3 regions of the Isoalcanivorax beigongshangi genome follow, and region 1 is predicted to be linked to each of the others. Evidence: predicted binding sites of a transcription regulator. Region 1 holds the regulator's gene; each other region holds the start of a gene.

Region 1 (4,632 bases):
CGTCGGCTTCCGCGCCTTCGGCGCATACCTCTACCTCCGTGCCTTGTGCCGCTGCTAGCGTCAACAGCGCCATGATGCTTTTTGCGTCGGCGTGGCGCTGCGCCACGCTCAGGATGATGCGGGCTTCATGGCGGGATGCCACGCTGACCACTTTGGCCGCCGCACGGGCGTGCAGGCCGAGGCGGTTGCGAATTTGCAATGTGGCGTGGCAACGGGGCACCGGAATTCCTTGGTTCATGAGGACAGCTGCAGGTGGCGCACCTGCGGTGCCCAGCCGGATTTTTCCAATCGTCGCGCGAGCTGCTCGACCACGAACACCGAGCGGTGCTGACCGCCGGTGCAGCCCACCGCCACCGTCATGTAGGTGCGATCATTGGCTTCGTAGCGCGGCAGCCAGTCCAACAGCAGCCGTTCAATGTCATCAAGCAGCAGGGCGGTGTTGGACTGCGCGTTGAGGAATTCAATGATCGGCAGATCGCGGCCGTCGAACGGGCGCAGCAGCGGGTCCCAGTGCGGATTGGGCAGCACTCGTGCGTCCATCACCAGGTCGGCATCAGACGGTACGCCGTTCTTGAAGCCGAATGATTCCAACAGCAGAGACAGCCGGCCGCCGCGTTGAGCGACCCGGTCACGGATCAGGTTGCGCAGCGTGTGCGGTTCCAGGTGATCGGTGTCCACCAGCAGGTCGGCTGCGGCTTGAATGCACTCCAGCAGCCGGCCTTCGTGCTCGATCGCCTCGGACAGTGACATGTCTTGGTCGCTGAGCGGGTGGCGCCGGCGGGTGGCGGAAAAACGCTTCAGCAGGGTGTCGTGGTGGGCATCGAGGAAAATGATCTCGGTGGCCACGCCCTGGGATTTCACTTGCTGGAGGATGGCGTCGAACACCGGCAGTTGGCTGCGCAGATTACGGGCATCAATACCCACCGCTACCCGCGCGACGTTGTGGGTCTCTTCCTGCAATTGGCTCGCCAGCGTCGGCAACAGGCCAATTGGCAGGTTGTCCACGCAGTAGTAGCCAAGGTCTTCGAAAGCCTGCAGCGCCGTGGTTTTGCCGGAACCGGAACGGCCGCTGAGAATCACCAACTTCATCCAGCAGTCTCCGTGGGCCACGGCCGCAGCCGTGACCGGAATCATCTCAGGGGTGGGCGCCGGGGCCCGCTTAGGAGGTTATGGCTAACTCGATGTCAGAGTCCACCGCAGCCCGATACAAGGCGTCGCCGGAGTCGGCGGCACGCAGGCCATCGCGATAGGCCTGTTCATTGAACAGCGCCGCCAGGTGGCTGAGGGTTTTCAGGTGTTGTTCGGGGTTGTCTTCTGGCACCAGCAGCACGAACACCAGATCCACCGGGCGACCGTCAACGGCGTCAAAGTCCACCGCTTCTTCAAGGCTGATCAGCATGCCGGTAGCGGTGGTGCAGTGCGGTAACCGGCAGTGGGGAATGGCAATGCCTTCCCCAATGCCGGTACTGCCGAGACGTTCGCGAGCGATCAGGGCATCAAACACCTGTTGCTCATCCAGATCAGGGTTGTCGCGGGACGCCAGCTGGGCGACCTGGTCGAGCAGTCGCTTCTTGCTGCCGCCCTGCAGACGGTAGTGGGTTCGTTCCGGAGTGAGCAGTTCGCGTACGCGCATGGTTGATGCCTAGTTCGGTCTCAGTGTCCCTGGTTGCGGTTGACCGACTTCTCCTTGTGCTTCAGAAGCTGTCGGTCGAGTTTGTCAGTGAGCAAGTCAATGGCAGCGTACATGTCGTTGGCTTCGGCGGCCGCAAACAGCTCGCCCCCGGCTAACCGGATGGTGGACTCGGCTTTGTGGGAGGCGGGTTCCGGCGACAGCGTGACCTTGATGCTGGTGATGTGGTCGAAGTGGCGCTCCAGGCGCTCGAACTTGCCATTGACGTAGTCACGCAGGGCGTCGGTGATTTCCAGGTGATGGCCGCTGATGTTTATTTGCATGGCTGACTCCTGTACAGACTCATGGATCCGACATCCTGCGGGGCCGGAGTGTAGCGGTTTCCGAAAGCCATTACACCAGCCGCTTACGCTCGCTGGATGCCGGAATTTTCATCGCTTCCCGATACTTTGCGATGGTGCGTCGGGCCACCTGGATCCCCTGGTCATTGAGCAGGCTCGCAAGCTTGCTGTCACTTAAGGGTTTCTTTGGATCTTCGGCAGCCACGAGCTTTCTGATAATTGCACGAATCGCAGTACTTGAACACTCGCCGCCGCCGTCGGTGCCGACGTGGCTGGAGAAGAAGAATTTCAGCTCGAACAGACCGCGTGGAGTGAGCATGAATTTTTGTGTGGTGACGCGCGAAATGGTGGATTCGTGCATCTCCACCGCTTGTGCGATGTCGGCCAGTACCAGGGGCTTCATCGCTTCCTCGCCGTAGTTGAAGAAGTCCTGCTGTACTTCGACGATGCGCGCCGCCACTTTCAGCAGCGTCTCGTTGCGGCTTTGCAGACTCTTCAGGAACCAGCGCGCTTCCTGCAACTGGCCACGCAGGTAGCTGCTGTCCTCGTCGCGCTGGGGGCGGTTGGCAGCGGCGCTGTAGTAAGGATTAAGGCGCACCTTGGGCAAGATGTCGGTGTTCAGCTCCACCCGCCAGCGGCGGCCAACGCGGCGCACCACCACATCCGGCACGGTATGCTCCGGCTCGCTCGGTGCGATGGTCTCGCCCGGCGCCGGGTGCAGTTGGCGCAGCAACCCGAGGGCGGCGGCCAGTGCGTCTTCGGACAACCCCAGTTCACGGCGCAGGCGCGGCAGGTCTTGGGCTTCCAGCAGTGCCAGTTGGCCGGTCAGCGCCAGCGCTTCGGTGCGCCATGGTGTACGCGCCGGCAATTGCTGTAACTGCAGCGCCAAGCATTCGGCCAGGTCACGGGCGGCGACGCCGGGGGGGTCGAATTGCTGGACTCGGTGCAGCACCGCCAGTACTTCGTCGGGTTCTGGATAGTCGGCATCCGGCAGCGGCTCGCCCCATTCGCGGCGTGCGGTGGCAGCAATGTCGTCGAGCGCGGCGATCAGGTAGCCGCGCTCATCCAGTGCTTCGATGATGGCGTAGGCGATCAGTCGGTCGCTGTCGCTCATGCGCGCCAGATTCAGTTGCCACAGCAGATGATCTTCGAGACTGGCGTGACTGCCGGTGCGTTGCTCCCAGTCCTGTTCGTCATCCGGCGGGGCGCCGGCGCTGGGGGCTTCGGTGTAGACGTCATCCCAGTCCACATCCACCTGGCTGTCGTAGTCGTCGAGCACGGCGTCGTCCGCGCCGCTCACTTCGCTGACGGCGTCATCATCGTGCTCGGGTGCATCCAGTGGGGCGTCCTCATCCAGCTCCAGCAGCGGATTGGTTTCGATGGCCTCCTGGATTTCTTGGCGCAAGTCCAGCGTCGACAGCTGCAGCAGGCGGATGGCCTGTTGCAGTTGTGGCGTCATGGTCAGCTGTTGGCCAAGTTGTAACTGCAGGCCTGGTTTCATCCCCCGGTACTTCCTTGAAACGCTTGAACCCCCGGAGCATAGCAACAAGCAATTATCGTGCCCATTATTGACAAGCGTGCGGGAGCAGATTTTGTGATGGGTGCCGTGCCCGCCGGGTGGCACGGCACCGGGGATCAGAGACGGAAGTCAGCGCCGAGGTAGACGTCGCGCACTTTCTTGTTGGCGAGGATGTTGTCGGAATTGCCCGAGGCAATAATGTGGCCTTCGCTGACGATGTAGGCGGTGTCGCAAATATCCAGCGTTTCGCGCACGTTGTGGTCGGTGATCAGTACGCCGATGCCGCGGTCGCGCAGGTGCGAAATGATGCCTTTGATGTCGTTCACTGAAATCGGGTCGACCCCGGCGAACGGCTCATCCAGCAGGATGAAGGCCGGATCGGTGGCCAGGCCACGGGCGATCTCGGCGCGGCGCCGTTCACCGCCGGACAGACTCATGCCAAGGCTGTTGCGGATATGGGTGATGTGGAACTCCTGCAGCAGCTGTTCCATGGTCTGCTCGCGCTGGGTGGCGGTCAGGTCCTTGCGGGTTTCCAGGATCGCCATGATGTTGTCGGCCACCGACAGCCGGCGGAAAATGCTGGCTTCTTGCGGCAGGTAGCCGATGCCACGCCGGGCGCGCCCGTGCATCGGCAGCGCGGTGATGTCGTCGCCGTTGATCTCGATGCGGCCGGCATCCGGTGGCACCAGCCCAACAATCATGTAGAAGCAGGTGGTTTTGCCGGCGCCGTTGGGGCCTAGCAGACCGACCACTTGGCCCGCCTGAACTTCCAGCGACACATCTTCGATTACCCGCCGGCCTTTGTAGCTCTTGGCCAGGTTGCGTGCGCACAGCCGGTTCATCGGCGCGCTCCCTCGTTGTTGTTGCCCTGTTGGGTGTCGGCGGCTGGAATCACGATGCGCACCCGGTCCTCTGGGGTGGTGCCACTGGCTTCGACGTTGCGGCTGCGCAGGTCATAGACCACGCGGCCGCCTTCAAAGGAGCGGCCGTTCTGGCGGATGCGGGCGTTGCCGGACAGCACAATGCGCTGGTCGGCGACGTCGTATTCGAGTTTGTCGCCACGGGCTTCCAACTCATCGCCTTCACGCAGCGTGACCGGGCTGCCTTGCGCAATAACGTGGTGCAGCACGTCATTGCGCAAA
Region 2 (4,632 bases), on a different contig from region 1:
AGCTCGGATGAGCCGGGTCGCCGAAACGGGCATAGCTTTCGTGGTAGCAACCGCCAGAGCACAGGTTGCGAATCCGGCAGGTCTCGCAACCGGTGTTGGAACGGTCCAGCCGCTGCGACAGGAAGTCGTGCAGGCCGTCACGGTCCAGCGTGCCTTCAGTCACGTTGCCGAACGTCGGCAAGGAGGAGCCGGTGAACCGATGGCACAGGTTGAGTTCCCCTGCGTGGTCCACCGCCAGCATCTTCAGGCCGGCGCCACAGGGCAGCGATTTCTTGTGCCCTTCATGCAGATCAGTGATCAGCTGGTGGAGGTTGGAGAAGCCGATATTCTCATTGCGCAGGGCCGCTTCCAGATAGCGTTGGCCGAGCGTTTTGAGATTAGCGAATACCTCCACCAACTCTTCCGAGGTCAGGTTGAAGCTGCTGATGTCCCCAGAGGTCACCGGTGCAAAGCCCACTTCGGCAAAGCCCAGTTCGTTGAACAGGTGGTCCCAGATGCGCACCACATCGGTGGTGCCACGGGTCAGCGTGACACGCGCACCGATCGGCCGGCTGCGGTAGCGCTGGAGCAGCATCTCTGCTTTCCGGCGCACCACGTCGTAGGTGCCCTGGCCGCCCACGGTGATGCGGTTCTTGTCGTGGATTGCCTTGGGACCATCCATGCTGATCGACAACCCGAACCGGTGCCGGTCCAAGTAGTCGATGGTTTTCTCATCCAGCAACGTAGCGTTGGTGGTCATGATGAAGTCCCACGCTTTGCCCAGCGCGGTGAAGCGCTGCTCGCAGTAATCCACCATTTTTTCGATCAGCTTTTTGTTGCTGAGCGGTTCGCCGCCGAAGAACACCACGGTGTAGCGTTCGGCGTCCGGCGATTCCTTCAGCAGCATCTCCACTGATGCCACCGCAGTGTCGAACTCCATCTTGCGCCCGGCAGACGGGGTATCGAGGTCTTCCTTGTAGCAGTAGGTGCAGCTCAGGTTGCAGCCGGTGTTGACGTTCAGCACCACGGTGTCGAGCGCGGTGCGCTCGACCCGTTTGGCCGGTACGTCAGGACTCAGCGGCGAACCATCGCTGACCACTTCCAGTGCCAGCAGGTCGCGCAGCGCCTGCTCAATGTCCTGCCCAGCAAACTGCACGCCCAGGTCAGCGGCCAGCTGTTCGCGGGTGGTCGGGTTCTGGCGCAGGGCATCAAGGATGCCCTGAGTCAGTTCGTCACTGGCGAACAGCGAGGAGCTGGGCACGTGGAACAGCATCCGCGCGGCATCGATACGCACCTCGTGGAGGTTGTGTTCGACGACATTCAGTTTTGCACCCATATCAGCCTCGTAGTGATGTTTGTTGTGATTATTCACTCACGCTTGAAGCAACGGTCACGGAATCGGCGGGATTACCCAGCGCTGTACCGAGACGATCAGTTGGCCGTCGCCGCTCACTTCGCGCTCACCGTCTTTCACACGGGCCGTGATGCTCAGGTTGCCGACGTTGTTGGCCATCATCGGACGCTCCGGGTTCGGGCCGGCTACCGCCGGGTCGAACACGCCAGTTTGGGCATTCAGGCGGCCGGCAAACTTCACGTCTTCCAGCTTGGCAGCGGCTTCGTCGAACGGCGCCACGCTCCAGGTCGCCGGCATCACACCGACGCGGAACTCGGAGCCGTCAGCAGCCACCGCCCAGGCCTCGGCGTCGAAGCGGCCTTCCACTTTCTCGGTGGGGCTGCCGTTGCCGCCGATGCGGGCCACTGCGTATTCCGGCACCACGCGCACAGACTGAATGTCACGGTAGACGGCAACGCTGGCACCGCTGGCGCGGCCCACTTTGATGTCACGCGGACCGATGGCGACTTTGTCGTCAGCACGCACCCGCACGCGCACGCGCTCCGGGGTTTGCTCGATCACATCCAGCACGCGGATGTGGCGACCCAGGTTCGGGCGGCCGTTCATGCCGGCACCCACGATGGTCAGCTCCTGTTCGGCGCCGGCTTTGATGTACTCCGGGAACACCGCCAGCAAGGTGCGCTGGTTGTCGCGGGCGGCGGCGAAGTCGAGGCCGCGTTCATCACGGTCGCGCTCGAACATGCGGCCGGTCATGCCTTCCGGCGTGGCCACCAGCACCTGACGCATGACCACGTCATCGATGGTGACGTTGGCGCGCCATTCGTGGCCGTTGTAGAGAATGCCTTGGCCTTCACCGCGGAACGCACGACCGTTGTCGTAGCGGCCATCGACCACCACGCGGAACAGGTCGTTGCCGGTGTGCTCAACGGTCATGGTGCCGGAGATGTCGCCGGCGCCGGTGTAGTGCCCAGCGAACGACCAACGGCCGTTGAACTGGTCTGCAGCCGGACGCGCTTTCATCCACTGATCCCAGGCCGCGGTCTGGAACGGCAGACGCTGCGCCAAGTGCGGCAGGGTTTCGTTGAGAGCGATCGGCAGCCAGTCGCGGTCACGGGACAGCGCTTGGTATTCAAGCGATGCCCACAGGCCGAGGTGGGTGTGGATCAGGTGCTCCCACTCCTTCTCGTCGCGGCCCTGCATCACCACGCGCGCGCCGGAGTGGCAACGGGCACACATGTCGCCAATGTGCTCGTCGTCTTTCAGCGGCTCGTAATCGTTCAGGCGGCGCTCCAGTGCGTAGCGCACGTCAGCGGTTTCTTCCGGTGCCATGCCCTGGCGGTCAGCCAGGTACTTCACCAGCGTGCGGCGGTCTTCGTCAGAGATGCGCAGACCATGGGCGCTTTGCATGCGCGCGATGGTCATCAACCAGCCTTCCGGGGTCTTGCGCTGGTGGCTGATGCGGCTCCAGCTGTTTTCGCCTTCCGGCTGGTGACAGCCGACGCAATTCTGGCGGATCAGGGTTTCGGGGTTGGCAGGCGCAGCCTGGGCGGCAACACCAAAGAGACCGAGCACAGCTGCCGCAGTGGCCGCCAAGCATCGGTTGAAGAAGCGCTGCGTGATGTTGTTCATGAATGTCGGACCTCTTTGCGCTGTGTCTTGTTTGTTATTCGTCGCCGCAGGGGCCTGGGTCAGCGGGCCGGTCTGCGGAGTGCTCGCCACACTGCTAGCGAGCGATTCGTTGTCGACAATGCGAAACCCGTGCCAGTGTTAAAATTCCGCCACACATGCTTTTAAAATCAATTAGTTACCTAAACAAAGCCGAATCGAAAGTGGTTTTTCGGCGCTCAAATGGCTCAATCCGAAACACCCAGTCTCACGTCGCCCCCGGCGGTTGCTGGCGGCAGCGCTGTCCACCGCCTTTCTCACCGCTGTTTCAGATTGCTACATACCGCCCGGTATTTTTTCCGGCTGTCCAGCGACAAGTGCCGCGATGCGCGGCTTTCGGCCGAAAGTACAAAGCTGGCACAGGGGTTGCTACAGCTAGGCCGTGACTCTCCCTATTCCAAAAAACAAAGAGCGAGAAGAATCATGTCCGACCTTTCTTTGCACCCCGCCACCCAGGCGTTCCTGCAGCGCGCACACAAAATGCTGATCGGCGATCAATGGTGCGACGCGCAAAGCGGCCAGACCATGGCGCTGCACAACCCGGCCACGGGCGACGTGCTGACCCAGGTGCCGGCGGGCGACGCGCAGGACGTGGAGCGGGCAGTGCGCATGGCGCGGGCGACCTTCGACGACTCCGAGTGGAGCCGCATGCGCCCCCGTGAGCGCCAGAACCTGATGCTCAAGCTCGCCGACCTGATGGAACGCGACGGTCAGCTGCTGGCCGAAATCGAATGCATGAACAACGGCAAGAGCGCCCACATCGCGCGCATCATGGACGTGCAGCTGTGCATCGACTACATCCGCTACATGGCCGGCTGGGCCACTAAGATTCACGGCCTGACGGTGAGCCCGTCACTGCCGTTGATGCCGGATGCGCAGTTCCACGGCTATGTGTCCCGCGAAGCGGTGGGCGTGGTCGGCGCCATTGTGGCGTGGAACTTCCCGCTGCTGCTGGCGTGCTGGAAGCTGGCCCCGGCGCTGGCCACTGGCTGCACCATGGTGATCAAACCGGCCGATGAGACCCCGCTGTCAGCGATGAAGTTGGGCGAACTGATGCTGGAAGCTGGCTTCCCGGCCGGTGTCTTCAACGTGGTGACGGGTTCTGGCGCCGTTGCCGGCGCAGCGCTGTCTGCCCACCCGTTGGTGGACAAACTGACCTTCACCGGCTCCACCGAAATCGGCAAGCTGATCGGCAAAGCGGCGATGGACAACATGACCCGCGTGACACTGGAGCTGGGCGGCAAATCCCCGACCATCGTGCTGGAAGACGCCAACCTGGAAACCGCCGCCGCCGGTGCCGCCAACGCCATCTTCTTCAACCACGGCCAGGTGTGCTGTGCCGGTTCGCGCCTGTACGTGCACCGCAAGCACTTCGACCGTGTGATCGCCGACATCTCCGGCATCGCTAACAGCATGAAGCTGGGCAGCGGCCTCGACGCCAGCGTCGACATGGGCCCGCTGGTGTCTGCCAAGCAGCAGGCGCGGGTGTTCCGCTACATCGAAATGGGCCAGGAAATGGGCGCCACCATTGCCTGCGGCGGTGAGCAGTTCGGCCCCGGTTACTTTGTGCAGCCCACCGTCATCACCGACGTCGACCAAGCCTGCCCGCTGGTGCAAGAAGAAATCTTCGGCCC
Region 3 (4,632 bases), on a different contig from region 1:
TTCGCGGGCGATGCGCAACATGCGGTCGAGCGGGATGATCTCCATCAGCATCACGGCGCGGCCCTGCTGCAACGGCGACACACTGTAATCGACCACGATTTCCTGGGCGCTGGGCAGCACGATGTGGGCTTCACGACGGGTGAACGGATGGCCGTCGGTCAGGCAGCGCTCGAACGCACTGCGCGCTTCCGGATCGGTGAAGAAGCCATCCGGCAACCGGCTGCCGAGCACCCGCTGGGCGCTGCTGCCCAGCAGCATTTCCGCCGCCGGGTTCAGATAGCAGAGACAGAAATGGGCATCCAGCAGCACCACCGCCGTACTCAGGTGGTCGAGCAGGCGTTGGTGGAGGTTGCGATCGGCGTGCGGTGTCAGGCTCATGGCAGTGGCAAAGCAAGTTTCAGGCCAGCACCCGGCGCCGGCAGCGGCCGCTGCGGCGCGGGGTATTCAGGACTGACAGCCTAGAGCATGCACCAAAGCAGTGCAGTAAAAACGCTGGATCACGCGCCCGGCTTGGGCGCCGGGGTGGGCGTGGGCTTGGGTTTCGGCGGCGCTGGCGCCACCGGCCGCTGGTGCACCGTGGTGCGGTGCACGTAAACGGTGACGGGGTCAGCACTCAACTGCACCCGACCGTCGGCATCCACCAGCCGCGCCTCGATCAGGTAGCTGCCACGTTCCATCGGCAGTTCCAGCTTGGTCACCACCGTGCCGTTCACGGACACCTCGCTGCGCAGCCCTTCGCCCTGCCACGCCACGCGGATCGGCACCGGCTGGTCGGGGTTGCGGAAGGTGGCCTGATCGGCCGGGGAGACGATGCGCAGCGCCGGTGCGGCGGCAGCTTCCACCACCGCCTCGGCGGCGTCTTGGCGCGCTTGCCACTGCTCCACCGCGCTGCTGGACGGCATCACGTTAAGGTTGCGCGGCGTCACGTCCACCGCGTTGCCGCCGGCGGGGGCTTGATCGCTGAAGCGCACCCGGCCTTGGTCATCCACCGTGCGGTAGATGCGCGAGCCGGCTGGCTCATCAGCAGCGACCGTGACCGGCGCCGCCACGGCCAGCGCCAGCAACGCCATCAAGGGATAGGGATTCATCGACAATCCTCCGTGCCATAGCGCCGGTCAGTGTGCGCCAGCCGCCGCCGGCGGTACAGGGCCGGCGTCGCAGTGGCCGCCGGAGCATAAAAAAGCCCCGCTGAGCGGGGCTAGTTCGCAGATCGGCAGCCGATCAGCAGGAGTAGTACATGTCGAACTCGAGCGGGTGCGGCGTCATGTTCACCCGCTCCACCTCTGCGCGCTTGATGGCGATGTAGGCGCTCAACGTTTCCTTGGTGAACACACCACCCTTGAGCAGGAACTCGTGGTCGGCTTCCAGTGCATCCAGCGCCATGGTCAGTGAATGCGCCACGGTGGGGATCTGCGCCGCTTCTTCCGCCGGCAGATCGTACAGATCCTTGTCCATGGCATCGCCCGGGTGGATCTTGTTCTGGATGCCGTCGAGGCCGGCCATCAGCAGCGCCGCAAAGCACAGGTAGGGGTTAGCCACCGGGTCCGGGAAGCGGGTCTCGATGCGACGCCCTTTCGGATTGGTGATGTACGGGATGCGGATCGACGCCGAGCGGTTGCGCGCAGAGTAAGCCAGCATCACCGGCGCCTCGAAGCCCGGTACCAAACGCTTGTAAGAGTTGGTGGACGGGTTGGTCAGGGCGTTCAGCGCGCGGGCGTGCTTGATGATGCCGCCGATGTAGTAAATCGCCATTTCTGACAGCCCGCCGTAGACATCACCGGCGAACAGGTTTTTGCCGTCCTTGGACAGCGACTGGTGCACGTGCATGCCGGAGCCGTTGTCGCCCACCAGCGGTTTAGGCATGAAGGTCGCGGTCTTGCCGTAGGCATGGGCGACGTTATGGACGCAGTACTTGAGGATCTGCACTTCGTCGGCTTTCTTGGTCAGGGTGTTGGCGCCGACGCCGATTTCGCACTGGCCGGCGTTGGCCACTTCGTGGTGGTGCACTTCGATGCGCAGGCCCATTTGCTCCATGGCGTCGCACATGGCGCCACGCAGGTCATGCAGGCTATCCACCGGCGGCACCGGGAAGTAACCGCCTTTCACACGCGGCCGGTGGCCCATGTTGTTGCCGCCTTGGGCGTCGGAGGTCATCCAGGCGCCTTCGTCGGAATAGATGGTGTAGGACTGGTGGTGCATCTGGGTGTCCCAGGTGACCCCGTCGAAGATGAAGAACTCCGGCTCCGGCCCGAACAGCGCGGTGTCCGCGATACCGGTGGACTTCAGGTATTCCTCGGCGCGCAGCGCGATGGAACGCGGGTCGCGCTCGTAGCCCTGCATGGTGGTCGGCTCGACGATATTGCAGCGCAGAATCACCATCGGGGTGTCGGCAAACGGGTCCATCACCGCGGACTCGTCATCCGGCATCAGAATCATGTCGGACTCATTGATGCCCTTCCAGCCGGCGATGGACGAGCCATCGAACATCTTGCCGTCCTGGAAGAAGTCCTCATCCACGTCGGCAGCCGGGTAGGTGACGTGCTGTTCCTTGCCACGACTGTCAGTGAATCGCAGATCCACCCATCTGGCGTCGTTGTCCTTGATCAGTTTGAGGGTCTTCTCAGACATGGTGATGCGTCCTCCTGGGAACGGCGTTGAGTCCGCCGGTGCGGGTGTCTGCCCCACGTCGGCGTGTCCTGACAGTCTGTGAAACGCGTCAGGCCGGTGTCGACCGGCCTGACAAGAACAGCAAGTACCGTGCCAGCAAATTCACCCCGCCGATGCCGTCTGGCCGGGGGCTGCCGCACCATCGCCGTGCAGCTGCAACGGCGGTTGCACCATGGCGGTGCAGTGCCGCATCAGGACGCGGCGCCACCCACTTCCACGCGCACCACTATAGTGCCGTCGCGGCGGTCAGTGGCCACCACCCGGTGCCCATTGATGCGGCACCAGGCCGGCAGGTCATTGAGTACACCAGGATCGGTGGCGAGTACATCCAGCAGCGCACCCGGGACCATCGTTTTTACACGGTCTTGGGTGCGGATCACCGGGATCGGACACAGCAGCCGGCGCACATCCAGCTCGGGAATCGAAGCGTCAGGTGCCACCGACATGCCACTCCTTCGGAATATCGTCTGCCGGCATTGGCTTCACTTTGAGCAGCTTGCCGACACCCTTGGGTGCTTGCCAGGTCATGGTCACTTCCTCCGCCTCGCGGCCTTGGCTAAAGCGCGCCACGATCGAGGCCGCCCAGAGCGCTTCTTCCTCGCTCTCGAACTCACCGTCGATCAGCGTCAGCGGGCCACCATGGCTGACCATTTCAAAGCTCGAAAACTGGTAGCGATAACCCTGCAAAAACTCGGTCTCGCCCGCTTCACGGCTGATGATCAGCTTGAAGTGCGGGCGCGGGCGCAGGTGGCGACCGATCTTCAACAGCAGGATGTCGTCAAGATCGTAATCCTTGCGCTTGCGGGCCTGCCACAGGTCGCCGAGCTTTTTCGAATACGACTCGTCGGTAAGGAAGCAGCAACCGCCAGCCGGCTGCGCGTACTCTTCCAGTCCGAACGCTTTGGCCAGCGCCATCTGTGGCGCCCGGCTGCGACCGGTGATGCTGTGCAGCTGCTCACGGTCCACCCAGCCTTCGCGCTCCGGCAACGTCGGCGGCAGGTTCTTGGCACACAACGGACGCAACAAACGGTCTTCAGCGCCAGACTCGCGCGCAATCAGCGGCATGGTCCACTTCAACTGCGACTTGGGCCGCTGGCCGATCACCTCGCCGGTGATGATGAAATCGAACCCATCGCCATCGGCGGCACACTGCTCAGCCAGGTCTTCCGCTTGGCGCAGCATCAACGTGGCCTTGTTGACCATGAAGATCTTGCAGTCCAAACACGGGTTCATGTGCGCGCCATAACCGTACTGCGGGTACAGCACCACATTCTTATATTCTTCGGAGATGTCGATGATGTGCAGCTTGATGCCGAGCTGCTCCGCCACCCACAGCGCATTGTTGCGCTTGGGCTTTTTGCGGTCGCGCTCGCGGATGGCATGGGTGTGCCCCTCGACACAGAAACCGGTGTAGAAGTTGACCCCTTCCACCTCGATGCCCTGCGCCTGCATCACCTTCACCGCCAGCATGGAGTCGAGCCCACCGGACACCAGCGCCAAGGCGCGGCGACGGCGCGGCGGCGTCTCTCCGGGGCGGATTTCAACCTGTTCGGTGTTCAAACGAATAACCCTTTATTGACGGCAGCACAGGGCGACGGCCCTGCGCCGTGCGTGAGGCGGCGCAGTATAGCAAAGAGTTGCGCTGCTGCGCCCCCGCTGATGCCTGCTCAGGCAGGTACCAGCGGGCCGGTGGCGAACTTCTGCTGGCTGAACGCCAGCCGTTCTTCCACCGTTTCCGAGCGGCCGGTGGCCTGCAGCTGGTCAATGTGGCGCTCTACCAGCGCGCAGCGCTTGGCAAGGCCGGAGTCGTTGGCAATCTGGATGTTGAGGCCAGGGCGCGCGTTCAGCTCCAGCATCATCGGCCCCAGATCCTTGTCGAGCACCAGGTCGACGCCCAAGTAGCCAAGCCCGGTGAGCTCGTAGCAGCCGGCGGCAATGTCCATGAACTGCTGCCAGTGCGGCAGC

Evidence for each region. The regulator sigma-54, encoded in region 1, starts transcription at its own class of promoters, with help from an activator protein. The targets are predictions, from matches to a motif close to TGGCACNNNNNTTGCTNT.
Region 2: the regulator sigma-54 is predicted to act here: its motif matches at 3,080-3,097, upstream of peaA (quinohemoprotein amine dehydrogenase subunit alpha).
Region 3: the regulator sigma-54 is predicted to act here: its motif matches at 2,746-2,763, upstream of glnA (glutamate--ammonia ligase).

Annotation. Positions count from the first base shown of each region.
Region 1 is NZ_JBGCUO010000001.1:2,405,132-2,409,763, reverse strand. Features, by position in the region: gene AB5I84_RS10955 (HPr family phosphocarrier protein) at 1-238, opposite strand, end outside; gene rapZ (RNase adapter RapZ) at 235-1,089, opposite strand; gene ptsN (PTS IIA-like nitrogen regulatory protein PtsN) at 1,160-1,633, opposite strand; gene hpf (ribosome hibernation-promoting factor, HPF/YfiA family) at 1,654-1,953, opposite strand; gene AB5I84_RS10935 (RNA polymerase factor sigma-54) at 2,024-3,472, opposite strand; gene lptB (LPS export ABC transporter ATP-binding protein) at 3,607-4,332, opposite strand; gene lptA (lipopolysaccharide transport periplasmic protein LptA) at 4,329-4,632, opposite strand, start outside.
Region 2 is NZ_JBGCUO010000002.1:7,128-11,759, reverse strand. Features, by position in the region: gene peaB (quinohemoprotein amine dehydrogenase maturation protein) at 1-1,315, opposite strand, end outside; gene peaA (quinohemoprotein amine dehydrogenase subunit alpha) at 1,370-2,962, opposite strand; gene AB5I84_RS11740 (aldehyde dehydrogenase family protein) at 3,422-4,632, shown strand, end outside.
Region 3 is NZ_JBGCUO010000002.1:141,612-146,243, reverse strand. Features, by position in the region: gene glnL (nitrogen regulation protein NR(II)) at 1-378, opposite strand, end outside; gene AB5I84_RS12360 (hypothetical protein) at 498-1,088, opposite strand; gene glnA (glutamate--ammonia ligase) at 1,222-2,628, opposite strand; gene AB5I84_RS12350 (sulfurtransferase TusA family protein) at 2,859-3,113, opposite strand; gene AB5I84_RS12345 (tRNA (5-methylaminomethyl-2-thiouridylate)-methyltransferase) at 3,097-4,227, opposite strand; gene AB5I84_RS12340 (alpha-L-glutamate ligase-like protein) at 4,335-4,632, opposite strand, start outside.